One region of the Lysinibacillus sp. FW301-JW8 genome, then DNA from elsewhere that is predicted to be linked to it. Evidence: predicted binding sites of a transcription regulator. Region 1 holds the regulator's gene; each other region holds the start of a gene.
What was found. Region 1 encodes Rex, which represses fermentation and respiration genes when NADH is low (regulators of the CRP and FNR family bind a similar motif). Its sites were predicted from a motif close to TTGTGAAATATTTCACAA; they were not measured.

Region 1 (6,710 bases):
GAAAGCGATATGAGGCATTATGTGAGGAGCTAATGAAATGATTTGGTTAGGGATTGAAACGGCGAATGCACCGCTGTCTGTTGCTGTTGTGAGGGATGGACAAGTGATTGCAGAGATTGTACAAAATATAAAGTTAACACATTCAGCGGGAGCGATGCCTGCTATTGAGAATGTGCTTGCACGAGTCAACATAAAGCCAAGCGAGTTAGATGCAATTGCGGTATCTGAGGGGCCAGGCTCATATACAGGAGTCCGAATTGGTGTAACACTGGCCAAAACGCTAGCATGGACACTACAAAAGCCTCTCATTGGGATATCAAGCTTAAAAGCATTAGCTGCAAATGCTGCATTATATGAGGGATTCATCTGCCCAATTTTTGATGCGCGAAGAAACAATGTATATACGGCTGTTTATAAGGGTTCAAAACTAGAGACCATATTTGATGACTATCATGACCATATTGATAGCTTATTAGCACGTTTAAAAACTCTGGAGGCACCTGTTTTATTTGTTGGGGCTGATGTAGCTATATTTTGGTCCAAGATCGTAGAAGTACTAGGTGATGATGCTCATCGTGCACCTTTTAGTTATGATTTGCCCCGAGCAAGTGAAATAATTCGATTAGCATCGACCCTAGAGTTACCTAATGTGGATGCAGTTCATCACTTTATCCCACAATACAAACGTATTGCAGAGGCAGAGGCGAACTGGCTAAAGGAACAGAAGGAGAAAACGGATGAGTAGTAAGATAACATATCGTAAAATGGTTTCTGACGATGTTCCAGCTGTATATGCGATCGAGCTTGCTACATTCCCTGCGCCATGGACGCTAGATTCTTTTTATTATGAAGTACATGAAAATCAATATGCACATTATGTGTTAGCTATAGACGAAGATGACAGCATAATTGGTTTTTGCGGCATGTGGATGGTGGTAGACGCTGCGCAAATTACGAATGTTGCTGTTATAGAATCAGCCCGTGGTCGTGGAATAGGTGAAGGATTAATGCGAGAATCCATGCGAATTGCGCAACAGAATGAGATGGAAATCATGAGCTTAGAGGTGAGAGTAACGAATACTGTTGCTCAAAATCTTTATCGAAAGTTAGATTTTCAAGATGGCGGCTTACGAAAAGGTTATTATACAGATAATGGGGAGGATGCCCTTGTTATGTGGGTGAATTTATAATGGAAAAACGAATGATATTAGCAATAGAATCGAGCTGTGATGAAACAGCAGCAGCAATTATTCAAAATGGTTCCGAAATTGTTTCGAATGTTGTTGCCTCACAAATAGAAAGTCATAAACGATTTGGCGGAGTTGTACCTGAAATTGCGTCTCGCCATCATGTTGAACAAATTACGGTGGTCATTGAAGAAGCCTTAGCTCAGGCAAATATGCAACCGAGTGATTTAGATGCAGTTGCAGTTACAGAAGGACCAGGTCTAGTAGGTGCATTGTTAATAGGAATTAATGCTGCAAAGGCCTTTGCTTTCGCTAACAATTTACCGATTATTGGTGTTCATCATATAGCAGGGCATATTTATGCAAATGCACTTGTCCAGCCAATGGAATTCCCACTCTTGGCACTTGTTGTATCCGGCGGTCATACAGAGCTTGTGTATATGAAGGAGCATGGATCTTTTGATGTCATTGGTGAGACGCGAGATGATGCAGCGGGTGAAGCTTATGATAAGGTTGCGCGTGTTCTAAACTTGCCTTATCCTGGAGGACCACGTATTGACAAGCTAGCACAGGAGGGGGAAGAGGCTGTATTATTCCCAAGAGTGTGGCTTGAAGAAAATTCGTATGATTTTAGCTTTAGTGGATTGAAATCGGCAGTAATTAATTATAAACATAATATGGATCAACGTGGCGAAAAAATATCTCCCACTGCGGTTGCTAAAGGCTTTCAGGAGAGTGTAGTTGAAGTATTAACTGCAAAAACACTACGTGCTGCACGTGAATATAAAGTGAAACAAGTAATTGCAGCAGGAGGAGTGGCAGCTAATAAGGGTTTGCGAACATCGCTTGAGAAGGTTTTTGCTGAAGAGGGTATCCCATTTTTTGTTCCTCCATTAAAACTATGCACAGATAACGCTGCGATGATAGGGGCAGCAGCATCACCAATGTTTGAAGCTGGTATACGAGGAAATTTAACGATGAATGGTCGCCCTGGAATGGAGCTGAAATCCTGGGGGAAATAGAGAAAGAGGTGTCTTAGATTAAATTCTATGATACCTCTTTTTGATATGTGAAAAATATGTAGAAATATTACACAATGAAATGTTGCTGAATTGACAAATTTTTCAGAATATTATCCACAGATTAATTGTAAATAGAAACGACGAACATTCGTACTTATGCACAAATTGTTGATAACTTGTGTATAACTTGTGGTTATTCTATATATAGTAGCATGTTTTTCACATAAAACTGTGAGCAAAATAATTTAAATCTGTGGATAGTGTGGAAAAGTCTGTTGATATGTTGGTATTACTAGATTTCCTTTGTGCATAAAGCTGTGGGCAGTTTTTGTCGAAAAATAGCACTTGACCAATATATATGAAATATAAGCGCGGGTAAAGAAAAAAGCCATGTGTCAGGCACACGGCTTTACATCTAACTATACAATGATATTTTCAAGTTCTTCATTTAATTCGAGCCATTCTAACTCAAATAGCTCATGTTGTTCCTTAGCAATGGATAATTCCTCTTGCAGCTGTGAGATTTTCTCATGATTTGTGAAAATCTCTGGATCACAAAGTTCTGCCTCTAAATGGGTTATTTCAGCATTTACCTTCAGCATTTTACCTTCCAGTTCTTCAATCGTACGCCTGATTTGGCGTTCTCGTTTTTTTGCTTCTTTATCAATTTTAGAGGTAGAGGCTTTTTCAGCTATATCTATATGACCTTGAGATTGAGAATTAATAGTAGCCTTCATTTGTGCTAGTTCTAGTAGTTCCTGCTTCTTTTCTAGATAGTAATCATAGTCACCTAAATACTCGAAGGAACCATCACCAGATAGCTCAACTACTTTCGTAGCGATTCGATTAATAAAATATCTATCATGTGATACAAATAATAATGTTCCAGGATAATCAATCAACGCATTCTCTAAGACCTCTTTGCTATCTAAGTCTAGGTGGTTGGTAGGCTCATCTAGAATTAAGAAATTTGCCTTTTGCATCATTAATTTTGCAAGAGCAAGTCTGGCCTTTTCACCACCAGATAAAGAGGATACGGCTTTATCCACATCTTCACCACTAAATAAGAATCGGCCTAGAACAGTTCGAATATCCTTTTCATTCATTAATGGCCATTCGTCCCAAAGCTCTTTTAAAACACTTTTATTGCTGGTGAGCTTTGCCTGCTCCTGATCATAGTAACCAATTTGAACATTTGTTCCATAGCGAATTTCTCCAGAGAGTGGTGCTAAATCTTTTATAATGGTTTTTAATAAAGTGGATTTACCTACGCCATTTGGTCCAACAAGCGCAATTCGATCTTCTCTATAGGTCCGCAAATGAATGCTGCTTGATATTTTTTTAGCACTATAACCTATTGTTAAATCATCAACAGATAATACATCATTACCACTTTGACGGTCGATTGTGAAACCAAAGCTTGCCGATTTTTCATCACCATCAGGAGATTCCATCCATTCTGTTCGTTCTAACATCTTACGGCGACTTTGTGCCATCTTTGTGGTAGAAGCACGTGCAATATTTTTTTGAATAAACTCCTCAAGCTTCGCTTTTTCATCTTGCTGGCGTTCAAACATTTTCATATCACGCTCATAATTTTTCGCTTTTTCATCCAAATAAGCACTATAATTACCTGTATATTTTGTTACACGATGACGTGAGACTTCATAGACAATCGATACAACCTGATCTAAGAAATAGCGATCGTGGGAAACAATAAGAATCGCGCCCTCATAGCCTTTTAAATAAGATTCTAACCAGGATAACGTTTCGATATCTAAATGGTTTGTAGGCTCGTCTAGTATTAAAAGATCTGGTTTACTTAAGAGAAGCTTAGCCAGTGCTAAACGAGTTCGTTGCCCTCCTGATAATGAACGAATGGATTTCTCGTAATCCTCAGGATAAAACTGCATGCCATGAAGCACTGAACGGATATCAGATTCATATTGATAGCCGCCTGCATCTTTAAAATTATGCTGTAATTGATCGTACTCAGACATTATTTTGGCATATAAAACAGAGTCTTCATATACAGCTGGATCAGCCATTTGTTGTTCTAGTGAGCGAAGAGTCTTTTCTTGTGCCATAAGTGGTTCAAATATGGTCAACATTTCATCCCAAATCGACAAGGTTGAGTTTAATCCAGCGTGCTGTTCTAAATAGCCGATTTGTATGCCCTTAGGAATAATAATATCACCCGCATCATATGACATTTGACCGGCAATTATTTTTAGTAAAGTTGACTTACCTGCACCATTTCGTCCTACTAATGCAACACGATCACGATGTTGAACCTCTAACTTAACGCCGCTTAGTATTTCATCTACAAGGAAGGATTTATATAGTTGATTGACCTGTAAAACAATCATTCTTGACACCTCAATTCTTCCTTAGTGTAATGGATGAACGATGTGCTTGCAATGTCGATGCTTTACTTATTCCGAGCAGTCATGTAAGATTGAAACGATTTCTCTTTAGTTAGTGGCGTAAATGGCGCCATTAACTAAAGAGAAATCCTCCAATAGAAATAATAAACTTTGTAAGTAGTTCATTAAGCATGTATCATTTAAAATATGTTTAGGCGAATTTGATACACACAAGGAGGAAAAAGTTTGAAACAAGAATTAAAAATTCCACAAGCCACTACTAAAAGACTTCCTCTTTACTATCGATTTATCCAAAACTTTGCGCACGAAGGCATGGAACGAATTTCATCGAAAGAACTAAGTGAAGCGATGAAAATAGATTCAGCAACCATTCGCCGTGACTTTTCTTATTTTGGTGCACTTGGGAAAAAAGGATATGGCTACGATGTTCAACATTTATTAACATTTTTTAGCCAAACGCTAGATCAACATGAAACGACAAAAGTAGCGTTAATCGGTGTGGGGAACTTAGGTAGTGCTCTATTAAAATATAATTTCCAAAAAAATCATAATACACATATCGTTGTAGCATTCGATTCAAAAGCTCCAAAGGATGGTAAGATGATTAGTAATATTCCTGTTTTTCATCCTGATTTATTGGAGGAAAAATATGCTGAATATGGCGCAGAGTTAGCCATATTAACCGTTTCACCACGTTCAGCACAAAAAATGGCTGACCGTCTAGCAGCCATGAATGCAAAGGGTATCTTAAACTTTACCCCAGAGCGCATTACTGTGCCAGATAAAATGCAGCTCTTAACGATAGATTTATCTGTTGAATTACAGGCACTTATTTATTTAATTCGTAATCAGGAAGAGTGAAAATAATACATAATTCAAAGTATAGTTCACAGTTTCTGTCAAATAGAAATATGATATAAAATACGAAGTAATCTATGAAGAGTGACGAAAAACTTTCACATATAATTAGTTAGCAAAATGGCGAATTATGCGTTAAAATGATGGATATAAAGAGGAGGTGGCTGAAATGGGTCCAATAGGTCCAATGAGCCTCGTTATTATCGGAGTTGTCGCTTTACTAATTTTTGGTCCTAGAAAGTTACCAGAGCTCGGTAAAGCATTTGGTTCAACGCTACGTGAATTCAAAAATGCTACTAAAGGATTAGCTGACGATGACGATGATGACAAGAAAAAGAAAGAACTAGATAAGTAAGTTAGGATGTTGAGGAATGAATCCAAAAGATCTAACTGTTATTGAGCATATAGAAGAATTAAGAAAACGGCTTTTCATAGTTGCCGTTTTCTTTGTTCTTGCTATGATTGCTGGCTTTTTTGTTGCAAAGCCAATTGTTAAATATCTTCAAATTACTGGGGAATCCTACAATATAGAACTCCATTCATTTGATGTAGTAACACCACTGTCAATTTATATCCAAGTTATTTTTTTAATATCATTTATTCTTTCTTCGCCGATATTGATGTACCAATTGTGGGCATTTATAAGCCCAGGTCTAAGAGACATAGAACGAAAAGCAACCTTAAAGTATATACCGTATTCTTTTTTATTGTTTTTAGCAGGGCTGTCCTTTTCATTCTTTTACTTATTTCCTTATGTCATAAAATTTATGATGAGCTTATCGAATGAATTAGATGTACTGCCAACAATTGGCATAAAACAGTATTTTTCATTTTTATTTAGACTTACAATACCATTTGGTTTCCTTTTCCAATTACCGATTGTAGTCTTATTCTTTTCACGTATCGGAATGTTATCTCCTGAAATACTAGTTCGTTTTCGAAAGTATTCCTATTTTGGTTTATTTGTGTGCGCAGCTATAATTGCACCGCCCGAGCTGGCTTCGCATTTAATGGTATCAATACCACTGTTTATGCTATATGAAATTAGCATTATGATCTCACGTATTGGCTATAAAAAATACCTGAAATCAGAGGAAATGCGATTAAAAGAAGAGCAGGAAGCTGAGCAAAAACGACAGGTTGAAGAGGCACTTGAACAACAGCGACGACAAATAGAAGAATTAAATCAATAAAAAATAAAGAGCTCGATGCACATGCATATCGAGCTTTTTAAATGTAATTTTTGACGACAAATA
Region 2 (6,710 bases), on a different contig from region 1:
TAAGCTTTCTCATGCTGGTGACCACTCTTTAGTTGACTTTAACCGTCAAGGTACACCACTTGTAGAAATCGTTTCTGAGCCAGATATTCGCACACCAAACGAAGCGTATGCGTATCTTGAAAAAATAAAATCAATCATCCAATATGCAGATGTTTCAGACTGTAAAATGGAAGAGGGATCTTTACGTTGTGATGCCAACATCTCAATCCGCCCATATGGTCAAGAAGAATTTGGTACAAAAACAGAGCTTAAAAACCTGAACTCCTTTAACTATGTTCGTCGTGGTCTAGAGCATGAGGAATTACGTCAAGCTGATGTTCTTCTTTCAGGTGGGGTAATTGAGCAAGAAACTCGCCGCTTCGATGAAAAAACAGGTAAAACTATCCTTATGCGTGTTAAAGAAGGAACTGATGATTACCGCTACTTCCCAGAGCCTGACTTAGTACGTCTATCAATCGATGATGAATGGTTAGAGCGTGTAAAATCAGAAATTCCTGAACTTCCAGATGCTCGTAAAAAACGCTATGTTGAGGAACTAGGCTTAACACCATATGATGCAGGTGTTCTTGTTATTTCAAAAGAAATCTCAGACTTCTTCGAGGCTATGGTAGCTAAAGACGCGGATGCCAAGCTTTCTGCAAACTGGCTTATGGGTGATGTTTCTGCCTACTTAAATGCAGAACAAAAAGATCTTAAAGATACTGCATTAACGCCAGAAAATCTTGCTGAAATGGTGAAATTAATCACGGATGGTACAATTTCTTCTAAAATCGGTAAAAAGGTATTTGCTGAATTAGTAGAAAATGGTGGCTCAGCACAAGATATCGTTAAAGCAAAAGGTTTAGTTCAAATTTCAGATGAAGGTGCATTACTTGCGATTGTTACAGAGGTCCTAGACAATAATGCACAATCAATCGAAGACTTTAAAAATGGTAAGGATCGTGCTATCGGCTTCTTAGTAGGTCAAATTATGAAGGCTACAAAAGGTCAAGCAAACCCTCCAATGGTCAATAAATTATTACAACAAGAAATTGCAAAGCGTTAAAAATAGATGGTACTAGGCTATAGCCTTAGTACCATCTTTCCTTTTATAGTTTGGTTTCCATTAAATTTCCATCCTGATAAAGCGAATAGCGATGTGTAGGCGTATTAAATGATTGCCCTTCGCATTTTAATTGCTGAGCTTTCGTTAAATTTTCTTTAATCGTTGCAAGTCGTTGCCGTTCTGTATAAACAGGATCTAAGTTATAGGAAAGGAATACAGCTGCATCTTTCGGCAATTGAATATGTCCCGTTTCGTCCACCTCATAGGTAGTATTCCCAATTGTAATTTTTTCTCCCTGCCTATACCCAATATCAAGTAAATTATTTGTCATAAAGGCATTGAGACCATCCACCATCTGACGTCCGGCAAAAATTTTCCCGTCTTCACGTAAATAATGCTCCACAGACGCACCACTATTTTTCACCGTAAACCAACCTGATTCAATGCCAACACTTTTGCATATCTCTAATGCTTCTTCACTAGAATACGAATACCTTGTACCAATTAAACCAGATTTACTTGTGAGACTTGAAAAGAATTCGGCAATTTTATCTACATTTTTATAATCTTTTGAAGAATAGATAGATGAAGCCTCTACACAAAAATGCTCTCCCATATCCGTTATGGCGGGACCTAGAATAGAGCCAGAATGATGATAGTAGCATTTCATCACTGCAGTTACACCATTATAATTAAACCGATAGTTAGCGCCATCAGTAAATTCAAGAACATTATTTTTTCCTGTATCTCTTGAATTTTTTGACCTTGTAAAGTAGTGATCGATTGTGGTGCTTGTTGGTTAGTGACTTGCTGTTGTCGGCTAGCGAGAGAAATTTCGACTGTATCTAATTTTTCATAAAGTTTTCATTGTGCCTTTAGATAATTGATTATATTGACTTAATTGCTTCATAGTTGACATATTTGCTTTCGAAGCATCTTTATTCATTATGCCTCGGAATAACGAGAAATTATTTAGTTTCAATTAAATACACCTCATATTTTAATATCGAAAAGATGTATTAATTTAACTTTTATGCAAGTTGTTTTGTAATAAAATAGCTTATCTATAGATAATAGGTTATAAATAAAGAAGTTCATTATTTTTATAAAGCTTTACAGTTGTCTAAAAAGAGTATTCATAGCAAAATATAGAATAGAAAATAAAAAATTAGGGGGATACCTACAATGAAAACAGAGCAACAATATTTTGATGAAGCAATTTCAATTCAGCAATACATGGATAATATGACAACGCTAAAAGAGGAGAGCTTTCGTATTTATGATGGCTTCGAAGTGCCAACAAATGATGATTTTGTCGAGCTGCTAAAAAACAAGCAGCCTAAAATTTTAACGATTACAGAGGATTGGTGTGGGGATGCTATGCTAAACAATCCGATTATTCGCCGAGTTGCAGAAGCAGCAGGTCTAGATATGCGTGCTGTACTACGTGATGAGGATACAGATTTAATTGATCGCTATTTAACAAATGGCGGTCGTGCTATTCCAATCTATCTTTTATTAGATAATGCTGGACAGGTTATTGGCAAATGGGGACCTCGTGCACCACAATTACAGGAACTAGTAGTGAGCAAACGAGCAGGGCTGCCTGATAAAGAAGATCCTGCATTTGAAGATGCACAAAAGGCATTATATGCGGAAATTCGTGAGGAAAATATAACGAATCAATCCTATTGGACATTTGTTTATGAGGATTTTAAAAATCAAGTGACAGCTGCGTGGGAATAGTCGTTAATGGAGTACGGTGTGTCTAAAAAATAGTGCAACATTTCAGCGAATAATTCGTTGAATGAAGTAGAATCTTATGAAGCAGGAAGGTATGTTATGAAACGTGCAAGAATCATTTATAATCCTACATCTGGACGAGAGGTATTTAAAAAGCATCTACCAGAAGTATTGGAAAAACTAGAGGTAGCAGGCTATGAGACATCTTGTCATGCAACAACTTGTGAAGGCGATGCAACCATTGCGGCAAAAAATGCAGTAGAACGTGGCTTTGATATCATTATTGCAGTTGGTGGAGATGGCACATTAAATGAAGTTGTTTCAGGTGTGAGCTCATTCGAAAAACGACCAAAAGTTGGTTTAATTCCGATGGGCACAACAAATGACTTTGCCCGTGCCGTGCACATTCCCCGAAATATTGAAGATGCTGTAGATATTATTATAAAGGGCGATACGTTGCCAGTGGATGTAGGTTTATTAAATGGGAAACGCTATTTCATCAATATTTCTGCGGGTGGTCGCATTACCGAGTTAACCTACGAAGTACCGAGCAAAATGAAAACAATGCTCGGACAGCTAGCTTATTACTTAAAAGCAGTAGAAATGATTCCATCCATCAAGGCTTCTCACATGCGTATTGAATATGACGGTGAAGTATTCGATGGAGATGCGATGATGTTTTTATGTGGTTTAACAAATTCAGTGGGCGGCTTTGAAAAGCTTGCCCCAGACGCAAGTATCAATGATGGATATTTTACATTATTAGTATTGAAAAAAGTAAGCCTTCCTGAATTTATTCAGCTGGCAGCAATGGCTTTAAGAGGCGAGCATTTAAATGATGATCGAGTGATTTATAAAAAAGCAAGTGTGGTAAAAGTAACGACAGAAGATGAAATACATTTAAATCTAGATGGCGAATACGGTGGGGATGCGCCTGCCACGTTTGAAAACCTAAAACGCCATATTGAAATTTTTGTACCACTTGCAGATATTCGTGAGGAAGATCGTATTTTAATTGAATAATTAAACCAAGGAGCTTTCTTGTGCTTAATCCAGTGCAAGAGAGCTTTTCATTTGATTTTAAGTATTGAAGGAACAATTTGGATATTTTTTCTCTATAGTGAAAGGAAGAGCTCAAAAAAGGAGATCGTATCTTTTTTGATATGGGAAAAAGTAGCTCAGAAAATGCCGAATCGCTTAATAGTGAGGAGAAGAAGCTCAAAAAGATACTGAACCACTCAATAGTGAAAGGAACTAATTAACGAATAAAAGTCACCTGATTTAAGGTTTAATTTTTTATTTAATTATGGTTCTAAAAAACCACTTATAACTTGGATATTATTCACAATAATGTATTGAAATCCATGGTGAATGTTGATTGTGAATGAATTAAGAAAAATGTTTGGCAAATGTGCGTATATTACTTGAACAAAATTTGAAACCTTTATAATAGGCTGAAATTTCGGTCCATTTTAAAGGTTTTTTTCGTTGTAATAGTGGAAAATGGGGGTATAGCTAAGGGAAAGGAAGTGTTGCCTTTGTATAAGTCACAGGAAAGAAAGCTCATTTGGCTAAGCTTCGGTGTTGCAATTATCATGCTACTTTCCATACTTGGAAGAATATTTGGAAGTTAGGGGGGCAATGAGATGATTAACGAATCAGCAGTCTTTTGGAGTAGAGCATTAACTGAGCTAACATTATCGTTCCATATTATTTATGCAACGATTGGTGTTGGTGTTCCGTTAATGATTATGATTGCTCAATGGACTGGGTATAGAAAGAACGATGAGCATTATATTTTAATGGCTAGACGCTGGGCACGTGGTTTTGTCATTACTGTTGCAGTTGGTGTAGTTACGGGAACAGCAATAGGCTTACAGTTATCTTTATTATGGCCCAACTTTATGCAACTTGCTGGTCAAACAATTGCGTTACCACTCTTTATGGAAACGTTTGCATTTTTCTTTGAAGCCATCTTCTTGGGAATTTATTTATACACATGGGATCGCTTTGATAGTCAGAAAAAGCACATGTTATTGCTAATTCCTGTAGCTGTAGGTGCATCCATGTCTGCTGTGTTTATTACAATTGTCAATGCATTTATGAACGCACCACAGGGCTTTGATATTGTAGATGGGCAGCTAGTAAATATTCAACCCTTTTTAGCAATGTTTAATCCAGCGATGCCAACAAAGGTAGCCCATGTTCTTGTGACAGCCTATATGACATCAGCATTTGTCTTAGCAGCTATTGCAGGATATCGCATGCTTCGAGGTTCTAAGCATGAGTACCATAAAAAATCATTATTATTACTTATGAAGATTGGTCTGATTTTCTCTATTGCAGCAGCAATTATCGGAGATTTCTCAGGAAAGTACTTAGCAGAATACCAGCCAGAAAAATTAGCGGCCGCTGAATGGCATTTTGAAACAGAAGATAAAGCCTCACTTATACTTTTTGGTGTGTTAGATGGTGAGGAAGTGAAATATGCCATAAAGGTTCCGTATGCCCTTAGTATATTGGCTCATAATAACCCAACTGCAGAGGTTATTGGCTTAGATCAATTTGCAGAGGAAGATAGACCACCACTTTATATTCACTATCTTTTTAATATAATGGTGTTTATTGGCATGTTCATGGTGCTTGTTTCACTGCTTTATGTAGTGGGGAAAGCACGTAGCTGGCAGTTTATCCACACACGTTGGTTTAGATGGATTATTGTTGCAGGAGGACCGCTTTCCATTATTGCTATTGAGGCAGGCTGGTGGCTCGCAGAAGTTGGGCGACAACCTTGGATTTTATATGGTTTAATGCGAACACCAGAGGGGGCAACTACGAGTGACCATGTAGATTTAATGATGCTATTATTTACTGGTGTCTATGCCGTATTGGCAGTAGGTAGTATTGTGGTATTGGTTCGTATGTTCAAAAAGAATCCAATTGAACGTGAAATTGAAGATCGCCATTCTGAAAAAGGCGGTGATTTCCTATGACATTAGAGATTTTAGGTATATCAGTCCTATGGATTTTCCTATTCGGCTATGTCATTGTTGCATCGATTGATTTTGGGGCAGGCTTCTTTAATGCCTACAGTCTACTCATTGGGAAAAATCATATTTTAACGAATATTATTAAGCGTTATTTATCGCCTGTTTGGGAAGTGACAAATGTCTTTTTAGTATTTTTCTTTGTTGGGATTGTAGGATTTTTCCCGCAAACAGCCTTTTATTATGGAACGATTTTACTTGTGCCAGTTAGTATTTCACTCGTGCTGCTAGCAATACGAGGCTCCTACTATGCATTTGAATCATACGGCTCACGAGGTCATATCGGATACACACTAACATATGGTGTGGCAGGCTTACTTATCCCAGCCTCTCTATCCGTCGTATTTGCAATTGCTGGTGGCGGATATGTCGATATTGTAAATGGGCAGCCCGTCTTAAATTATTGGACGCTCTACACAAGTGCATTTGCCTGGAGTATTGTCGTTTTAAGCATAGCTGCTGTACTTTATATTTCAGCTGTATTTTTAACATGGTATGCCCACAAAGCAAAGGATAAGGAAGCCACAAACCTAATGCGAAAATATGCGCTTATCTGGGCCGCACCTTTAATGGTTAGTGCGCTAGGCATTGTGTATGAAATGAAATCCATCAACCCAGAGAGCTATAATCATATGGTTGAATTATGGTGGCTGTTTGCCATTTCAGCAATCCTATTTATTATTACGGTGTTATTAATATGGATGCGAAAAAATTACGGTCTTGCTGTAGGACTATTGATTGCACAATTTGCAGTGGCATTCTTTGCCTACGGTATCGCACAATATCCATATTTACTGTACCCGTATTTAACAATTTACGATAGCTTCACCAGCACACAAATGGCAATCGCTCTTGTGATTGCGTTTATTTTAGGT
Region 3 (6,710 bases), on a different contig from region 1:
TTCCTCTGTACTATATTCTAATGGAAGTGAAGAATCGATTTTCATATTATTTATCACCTCTCAAGCTTTTCTCAGTAGCCATAACTTCCTCAACTGAAATGTAACGACCATGATCTTTTTCAAATGAACGATGAATCATAAAGCCAAATACACCAATCATACTAATGATGGCTGGAATCCATAGGTTAAATACAGCAAAGAATGCTGCAAGGAAGAAGAATCCGCTCATCCAGAATGGAGTGCCAGTGTTGTTCGGCATATGAATTTTATCAATTTTACCAGCCGTAATATCACGACCTTCTTTTTTCGCAAACCAGAACTCATCTAAACGAGTTACAGTTGGTACTACTGCAAAGTTGTACTCTGGAACTGGAGAATGAGTAGCCCATTCTAATGTACGACCATCCCAAACATCTGCTTTTTCATTGCGAGGCATATGCTTCCAGCTGTAGTAGATATTGTACACGATTAACGCAAAGCCTACAGCAAGACCAAGTCCACCGATGAACGATAGCATGTTCAATGGACCGTAGCCAGTTGATTCAGAGTAAGTATACATACGACGAGCATAACCATCTAAACCTAAAATGAATAATGGGAAGAATGTTACGTTGAAACATACTGCAATAAACCAGAAAGCAGCTTTCCCTAATTTTTCATTTAAACGGAAACCGAACATTTTTGGCCACCAGTAGTGGTAACCAGCAAGTACACCAAATACTGTTCCTGGAATTAATACATAGTGGAAGTGGGCAACTAAGAACATCGTATTATGATATTGATAGTCGGCACTTGCCATTGCTAGCATAACCCCTGTAACCCCACCAATTGTGAAGATCGGAATAAAGCCAAGTGCATAAAGCATTGGAGTTGTGAATTGAATCTTCCCGTGCCTCATTGTCAGCAGCCAGTTAAAGATTTTAACCCCAGTAGGAACTGCGATTGCCATTGTTGTAATAGAGAATACACTGTTTACCATGACACCGTGACCCATTGTATAGAAGTGGTGGGCCCAAACTAGGAATGATAACAATGAAATAACAACCATACTCATAACCATTGATTTGTAACCGTATAAGTTTTTACGTGCAAAGGTTGCAATGATTTCTGAGAAAATACCGAAAGCTGGCAAGATAACGATGTACACTTCAGGATGTCCCCAAACCCAGAATAGGTTGGCCCAAAGCATGTCCATACCACCATTTTGCATGGCAAAGAACTGTGTACCAAATTGACGGTCAAGCATCATTAATGCAAGTGCTACAGTTAACACTGGGAATGCAAATACGATAATAACGTTTGTAATTAAAATTGACCAAGTGAACATTGGCATTTTCATCAATGTCATACCAGGTGCACGCATTTTAATAATCGTCGTGATGAAGTTTACCCCGGTCATTAACGTACCAATACCTGATAATTGTAGAGCTAAAGAATAGTAGTTGTTCCCAACAGTAGGACTAAACTCTGTCCCTGACAGCGGGAAGTAGGCAGTCCAACCTGCATCTGGAGAACCACCAATGATGAATGATAGGTTTAATAAACCTGCACCAGCTGCAAATAACCAGAAGCTAACTGCATTTAGACGTGGAAAGGCTACGTCACGTGCACCGATTTGCAGTGGGATAACAATATTCATTAAACCAATTACGAATGGCATGGCCATAAATAAAATCATTAATAAACCGTGTGTTGTAAATATTTCATTATAGTGTTGTGCATCTAGAAGGCCGTTGTCTGGAACCGCCGTTTGTGCACGCATTAACAATGCATCAATACCACCGCGGAAAAGCATTAAAAGCGCTACAGCGATATACATAATACCGATTTTTTTATGGTCAACAGTTGAAAGCCAGTTTTTATAGAAATAGCCCCATTTTTTGAAATAAGTAAGGCCAGCAAAGATAACAACTGCTCCAACGACGATACTAATAGCTGCCGCTAAAATCATCGGTTCTTGCATTGGATGGAAAACTTCTTCCATACTCATTGGATGCGCTCCTTTCAGTTTTAAAAATTAATGTGAATGTGTTGCATTAGAATTTTCTTGTGAATCTGTTGAATGGTTCTCATGGTTCATCTCAGAGTGATCCATTTCATCGTCAGACATGTTCATATGTTCACTATGTTCCATAGGAGCAGGGCTAAATTCTAAGTGTGTTGATGAATAGCTTGAACGACCAACATGCTCAGCTTTTAATAGCTCATCAAATTTCTCTTCTGTTAATGGTTTCTCATTTGCCTTTACATCTGAAACCCATTTATCAAAATCTTCCTGTGTCATTGATTGTGCTTCGAATTCCATTTCAGCAAATCCACGACCACTAAAGTTGGAGTTACGTCCCATAAATGAACCAACCTCGTCAGCTGCTAAGTGAATAGTAGTCAACATGTCGCTCATTGCATATTTTTGACCCGCTAATTGAGGTATCCAAAAACTTGTAATTGGTCCGAAAGAGTACAATTTAAATTCAATTGGACGATCAATCGGAAGATTTACGTAGTTTACTGTCTCAATTCCTTGCTCTGGATAGCTAAAATGCCATTTCCAGTTAGAAGATGAGGCATAAATTACAAGCGGCTCTTGATTGTCATAACCTTCTGGCTTGGCTTCTACTGTACTTGTTGTTCTAACAGTAACGATTGCTAAAAACGCTACAATAATAATTGGAATAACTGTCCATGTAATTTCAAGTAAATGACTGCCTTCTTCATGAGGCGGCTCATAATTAGCAGGTGCTTTTGAAGCACGATATTTTGTTAGCATAAATATTAAAAGTACATATACGACTAATAATATAAAGGCCATTGTGATAATGGATAAAATAATTGTGTCTGATAATGTTTTAGCATTTGGTCCTTTTGGATCTAAAATTGTTAGCGGTTCACATCCAGCAAGAATGGCAAGGGCACTAAATGCTAAGAACATTAAGCTAAACTTCTTTTTCATGTTTGACTCCTTTCTATAGAACGGCTATTCATAAATTTCATGTAAAAGTTCACATTTATAAATAGATGAGTAAATAAGGTCACCTCTTTTATTTGGTGTACCAATCAAAGTCCTAAAAGTACTTACAATGGCATGGTTCATTATGAAACATTGAGTCTAGTGTTTGATTGGTCTAGTGCAAGCGTTTGCAAAGCCATAAATCTGTGCAATCGAATTAAAGACAATGTGCCATAATCGATCAACACAAATGTCGTTGTTGCACATTGGATTATACGCCCCGTTTTACAGAAAAAAAATTATTTTGTTATAAATTTAATAGTAAGAAGGGGGTGAATATGAACATTTTTTGAACAAAAAACATTATTTTAATATTGGTATTTTAAGACTTAGTAAAATAAACACTGTTGAAACGTTGAAAATACTGAGTTTGTGATATTTACCTAAGTAAATGATTTTTTTTGTGAAAATATCATTTCACATTTTGGACGTCATTTTGTAATAAAATATGCGCGGAATCAAAGAGGGTGAAACATTTTGATTGCGTTTTGTAGAAAAAAGGAGTACATCAAAAGTTGATTTGAGGATAAAAAAGGATAAATTTTCAATGTAAGGAATGATTATAAAGGTGGAATTTGGAATGGAATAATAATTATGTTGAAATAATTATATAACTTCATGAATATACAAATATTGGGATGTTTATATTTTGCTCGAAAAGTAAAATATGTGCTAAAAAAGATAGCAATTCTTAGAGAAATCTAAGATTGCTATCTGAAATTCTGAGGAATTAGGCACCAAGCTTTAGCCATTTTGCAACTTGTCCATAAATGGCATTTTGTAGCTGAGGAGATCGATTATTCATTTTTAATGCAAAGTATAAGGTTTTCATGATATTTAAAGTGCATGTACGCCCGCTAAAAAAGCTTTCATTATATCCTTGTGTTACTAAATGCATTTCAAATTTATCGAAAGCTTGCTGAACGAATTCTATTAATGCTTCTTCAGAGTAGTTTTGATCTAGCAAAGCTTCAATGATAGTAACTAAGCGTTCCTCCTCGTCGTTTACATAGACAGTATTTTTCCAAGAAACGAGCTTTAATGCATGTAAGATTGATGGTGCATGCTGTAAATCGAACTTAGGATGTTTAATCGTCATGGTCGCTAAATCGGCACCATGTGCGATACTGTGAGCCCATCCCTTGTCTTGAACAAATCCTCGTGTATCTTTCTCTAATAATAAATACCGTCCTATCTTTTGAAAATAAAGTTGCAGTCGATTGGCGTCTAGTATTTGTAGTGTAGCATCCTTAGACAGTATCCCAGCAATCAGTAATGCGGAAAATGATCGTGTAAAGACACTATCTTTCATTTCTTCCCCTATGTTCAAAAATAAGTAGTTGTCACTAGTAGCTGTGTCAAATAAAGATTGTAGCTGCTGTGTAGTCAGTAAATTATCACTCAGTAATTCAATAAAAGTGCGGTATATTAATTGGTCCCGTAATTCAGCATCTGGTGAACCAATATTGACTAACATTTCTTGTAACAACCAATCGCCATTTTTTATCATAAATTCTTGACGTGTGGTAAGTGTCATAGTAGAAAAAGACTTCAATGCATCTTTAATATTCATAGCTATTTCCCCCGGAGTTTAATAATCTTCCATAAAAGCATTTTATCATCATCACAACATTTTTGTTTGTAATAGCGCCTTTTACTGATAAGTTAATGAAATTGTAAAATTTTCTAGTGATATAGGAGCATATTTACAATGGGAATTCCAGAATCTATAGAAAGTTGATATGATAGAAACGCCACAAAAAGGATAAACTTATTCAAAGACACAAAAAAAGACATACCTATTTAAGTATGTCTGGCTCTAACTACAAGATTACAGCTGATTTAATGCCAATTGGCCAATCTGTAACTGTACGCTGATTTGTTTTTAATTCTACAAGAATATTTGCGTTTTTAATGGCATCTATTAACCATTCACTGTAATGAAGGTTAGGTTGTGGATGCTGTAAAATTTGCTGCATATCTTTTTTGTCGATACTAAGAAGTTTATAGTTGCATTCAATGTGTACACTTTGGGGAACAATAAAAAGTGACTCTCGTTGATGTCCAATTGAAATGGAGCCGGGAATGTAACCTTGGATACTTATAATATGTGTAATAGCTTCTTGTACGTATGAATCAACCTTTGTGCGAGTAAGAATTTCAAATTCGATCGGATAATCTCGTTGTGGACCATCCGCTGTAGAATATGAAATAACTTTTATTGATAGTGCCTCAAATGTTGGAGAGATACAATTTTCAAACTCACTAACTGTATCCATTAATTGCATGTATTCCACTCCTTGTGAAGAACTTATTTTAGTACATGCAGAAAAACAAAGGTCTGCAATGATTTATAAATAATAGTTATTATTAATTATAATACAATTTATTACAAAATATGAATGCAAAAGTAGAGAATTTTTTGTTAAAAATAAGCATTGATCGCGATTTAAGAAGTTGTAATAGCATAGTGGTGCATAAGCTTCTGGGAAAATGCGAGAATTCTGCACCTTGGAAAAGGCTATCGGTTTGCTTATGGATAGAGGGATACCATGTGTCATTTCAATTTCAAATTCTGGTGAAGAGTCGACCTTTTAAAGTGTAGTGAAATAGTAGTAAAGAGGTGAGGGAATGACAAAGCGAAAACGACATGTTATAAAACATGACAATATTGTTGTTTTTCCAGGTGCTGTTCAGACATTAATACGTGAAGGACATAAATATGCGGAAAATTTTCAATATAAAGAGGCAGTAGCCAGCTTTGAAAAAGCATTTTTATATGAAACAGGAGATGAATTAGCATTAAGTGCATATGCTTATGCTTTATATGAATTAAAGTCGTATAACAAAGCTAAAGATGTTTGTGAGCAATTGCTTGCAATGGGTACGACTTTGTACGTGGAAATAATGGAATTATATATTACGGTATGTATGCAGTTAAAGGAGTACCATCAAGTGGAATCGTTAATTACGACATTGCTTGAGGAAGATGTGCTTCCACTAGAACAGATTGAAAAATTTCAACGATTAAAAAGCATAAATCAAGAAGTGGCAAGAAAACTTCAACAAAAGGAAGATGCACAACAATTAATAGAAGACCAAGAATATGAACTACTGAAATTCAGTACGCTTACACCTGATGAACAATCTATCCGGTTACATCGTTTAATGGATACAAATGTGCGACAATTAAAAACAGCTTTAAAAGCTATTATCGAATGTACAACTATTCATCCGTTTGTTCAGAGCTTAGCGCTCATATTATTAGTTGAACAAGAAGTATCTATTGATATTACAGTGTCAAAATTTGAACAAACAATGGTGATAAATCCAATCAATTTGGTATTACCAAATCAGTTACCTCAGTACAGTGAAGTGAAAAAAATAATTGAAAATAAATTACAGCAAGACCCAACAACATTGGAAATGGTACAATATTTAATGGCAAAGCATGCCATTGTAACATATCCATTTGAATGGCACCCATTTGAAGCGGATGATATTGCCTATAGTTATATTGACTTTGTGCAATCTATGCTCGGAAAAGTACAAGAAATGGACTATGAACTCATCGAATTTTTACAAATGTTAGAAAAACTAACAGAACTACATGAGGTATGAAATAAGTTGAAACTATACGCATCTATGTTATACTAAAATGGTTGTCAAAATCGTAGTTACGAATGAATTGTCTAACATTTAA

Region 2: AC3WOM_RS12255 (cytochrome ubiquinol oxidase subunit I) is a predicted target of Rex. The motif match lies at 4,167-4,184, and genes of this name have one in related genera.
Region 3: qoxA (cytochrome aa3 quinol oxidase subunit II) is a predicted target of Rex. The motif match lies at 2,988-3,005, and genes of this name have one in related genera.

Annotation. Positions count from the first base shown of each region.
Region 1 is NZ_JBYTBB010000065.1:25,142-31,851, reverse strand. It holds gene tsaE (tRNA (adenosine(37)-N6)-threonylcarbamoyltransferase complex ATPase subunit type 1 TsaE) at 1-41, shown strand, start outside; gene tsaB (tRNA (adenosine(37)-N6)-threonylcarbamoyltransferase complex dimerization subunit type 1 TsaB) at 38-745, shown strand; gene rimI (ribosomal protein S18-alanine N-acetyltransferase) at 738-1,190, shown strand; gene tsaD (tRNA (adenosine(37)-N6)-threonylcarbamoyltransferase complex transferase subunit TsaD) at 1,190-2,209, shown strand; gene AC3WOM_RS21285 (ABC-F family ATP-binding cassette domain-containing protein) at 2,629-4,578, opposite strand; gene AC3WOM_RS21280 (redox-sensing transcriptional repressor Rex) at 4,822-5,457, shown strand; gene AC3WOM_RS21275 (twin-arginine translocase TatA/TatE family subunit) at 5,624-5,809, shown strand; gene tatC (twin-arginine translocase subunit TatC) at 5,826-6,647, shown strand.
Region 2 is NZ_JBYTBB010000026.1:29,364-36,073, forward strand. It holds gene gatB (Asp-tRNA(Asn)/Glu-tRNA(Gln) amidotransferase subunit GatB) at 1-1,045, shown strand, start outside; gene AC3WOM_RS12240 (hypothetical protein) at 1,089-1,718, opposite strand; gene AC3WOM_RS12245 (thioredoxin family protein) at 2,231-2,791, shown strand; gene AC3WOM_RS12250 (diacylglycerol kinase) at 2,888-3,811, shown strand; gene AC3WOM_RS12255 (cytochrome ubiquinol oxidase subunit I) at 4,435-5,781, shown strand; gene AC3WOM_RS12260 (cytochrome d ubiquinol oxidase subunit II) at 5,778-6,710, shown strand, end outside.
Region 3 is NZ_JBYTBB010000018.1:3,621-10,330, forward strand. It holds gene qoxC (cytochrome aa3 quinol oxidase subunit III) at 1-45, opposite strand, end outside; gene qoxB (cytochrome aa3 quinol oxidase subunit I) at 47-1,990, opposite strand; gene qoxA (cytochrome aa3 quinol oxidase subunit II) at 2,018-2,950, opposite strand; gene AC3WOM_RS09570 (DUF2785 domain-containing protein) at 3,738-4,580, opposite strand; gene AC3WOM_RS09575 (hypothetical protein) at 4,831-5,295, opposite strand; gene AC3WOM_RS09580 (CDC27 family protein) at 5,639-6,628, shown strand.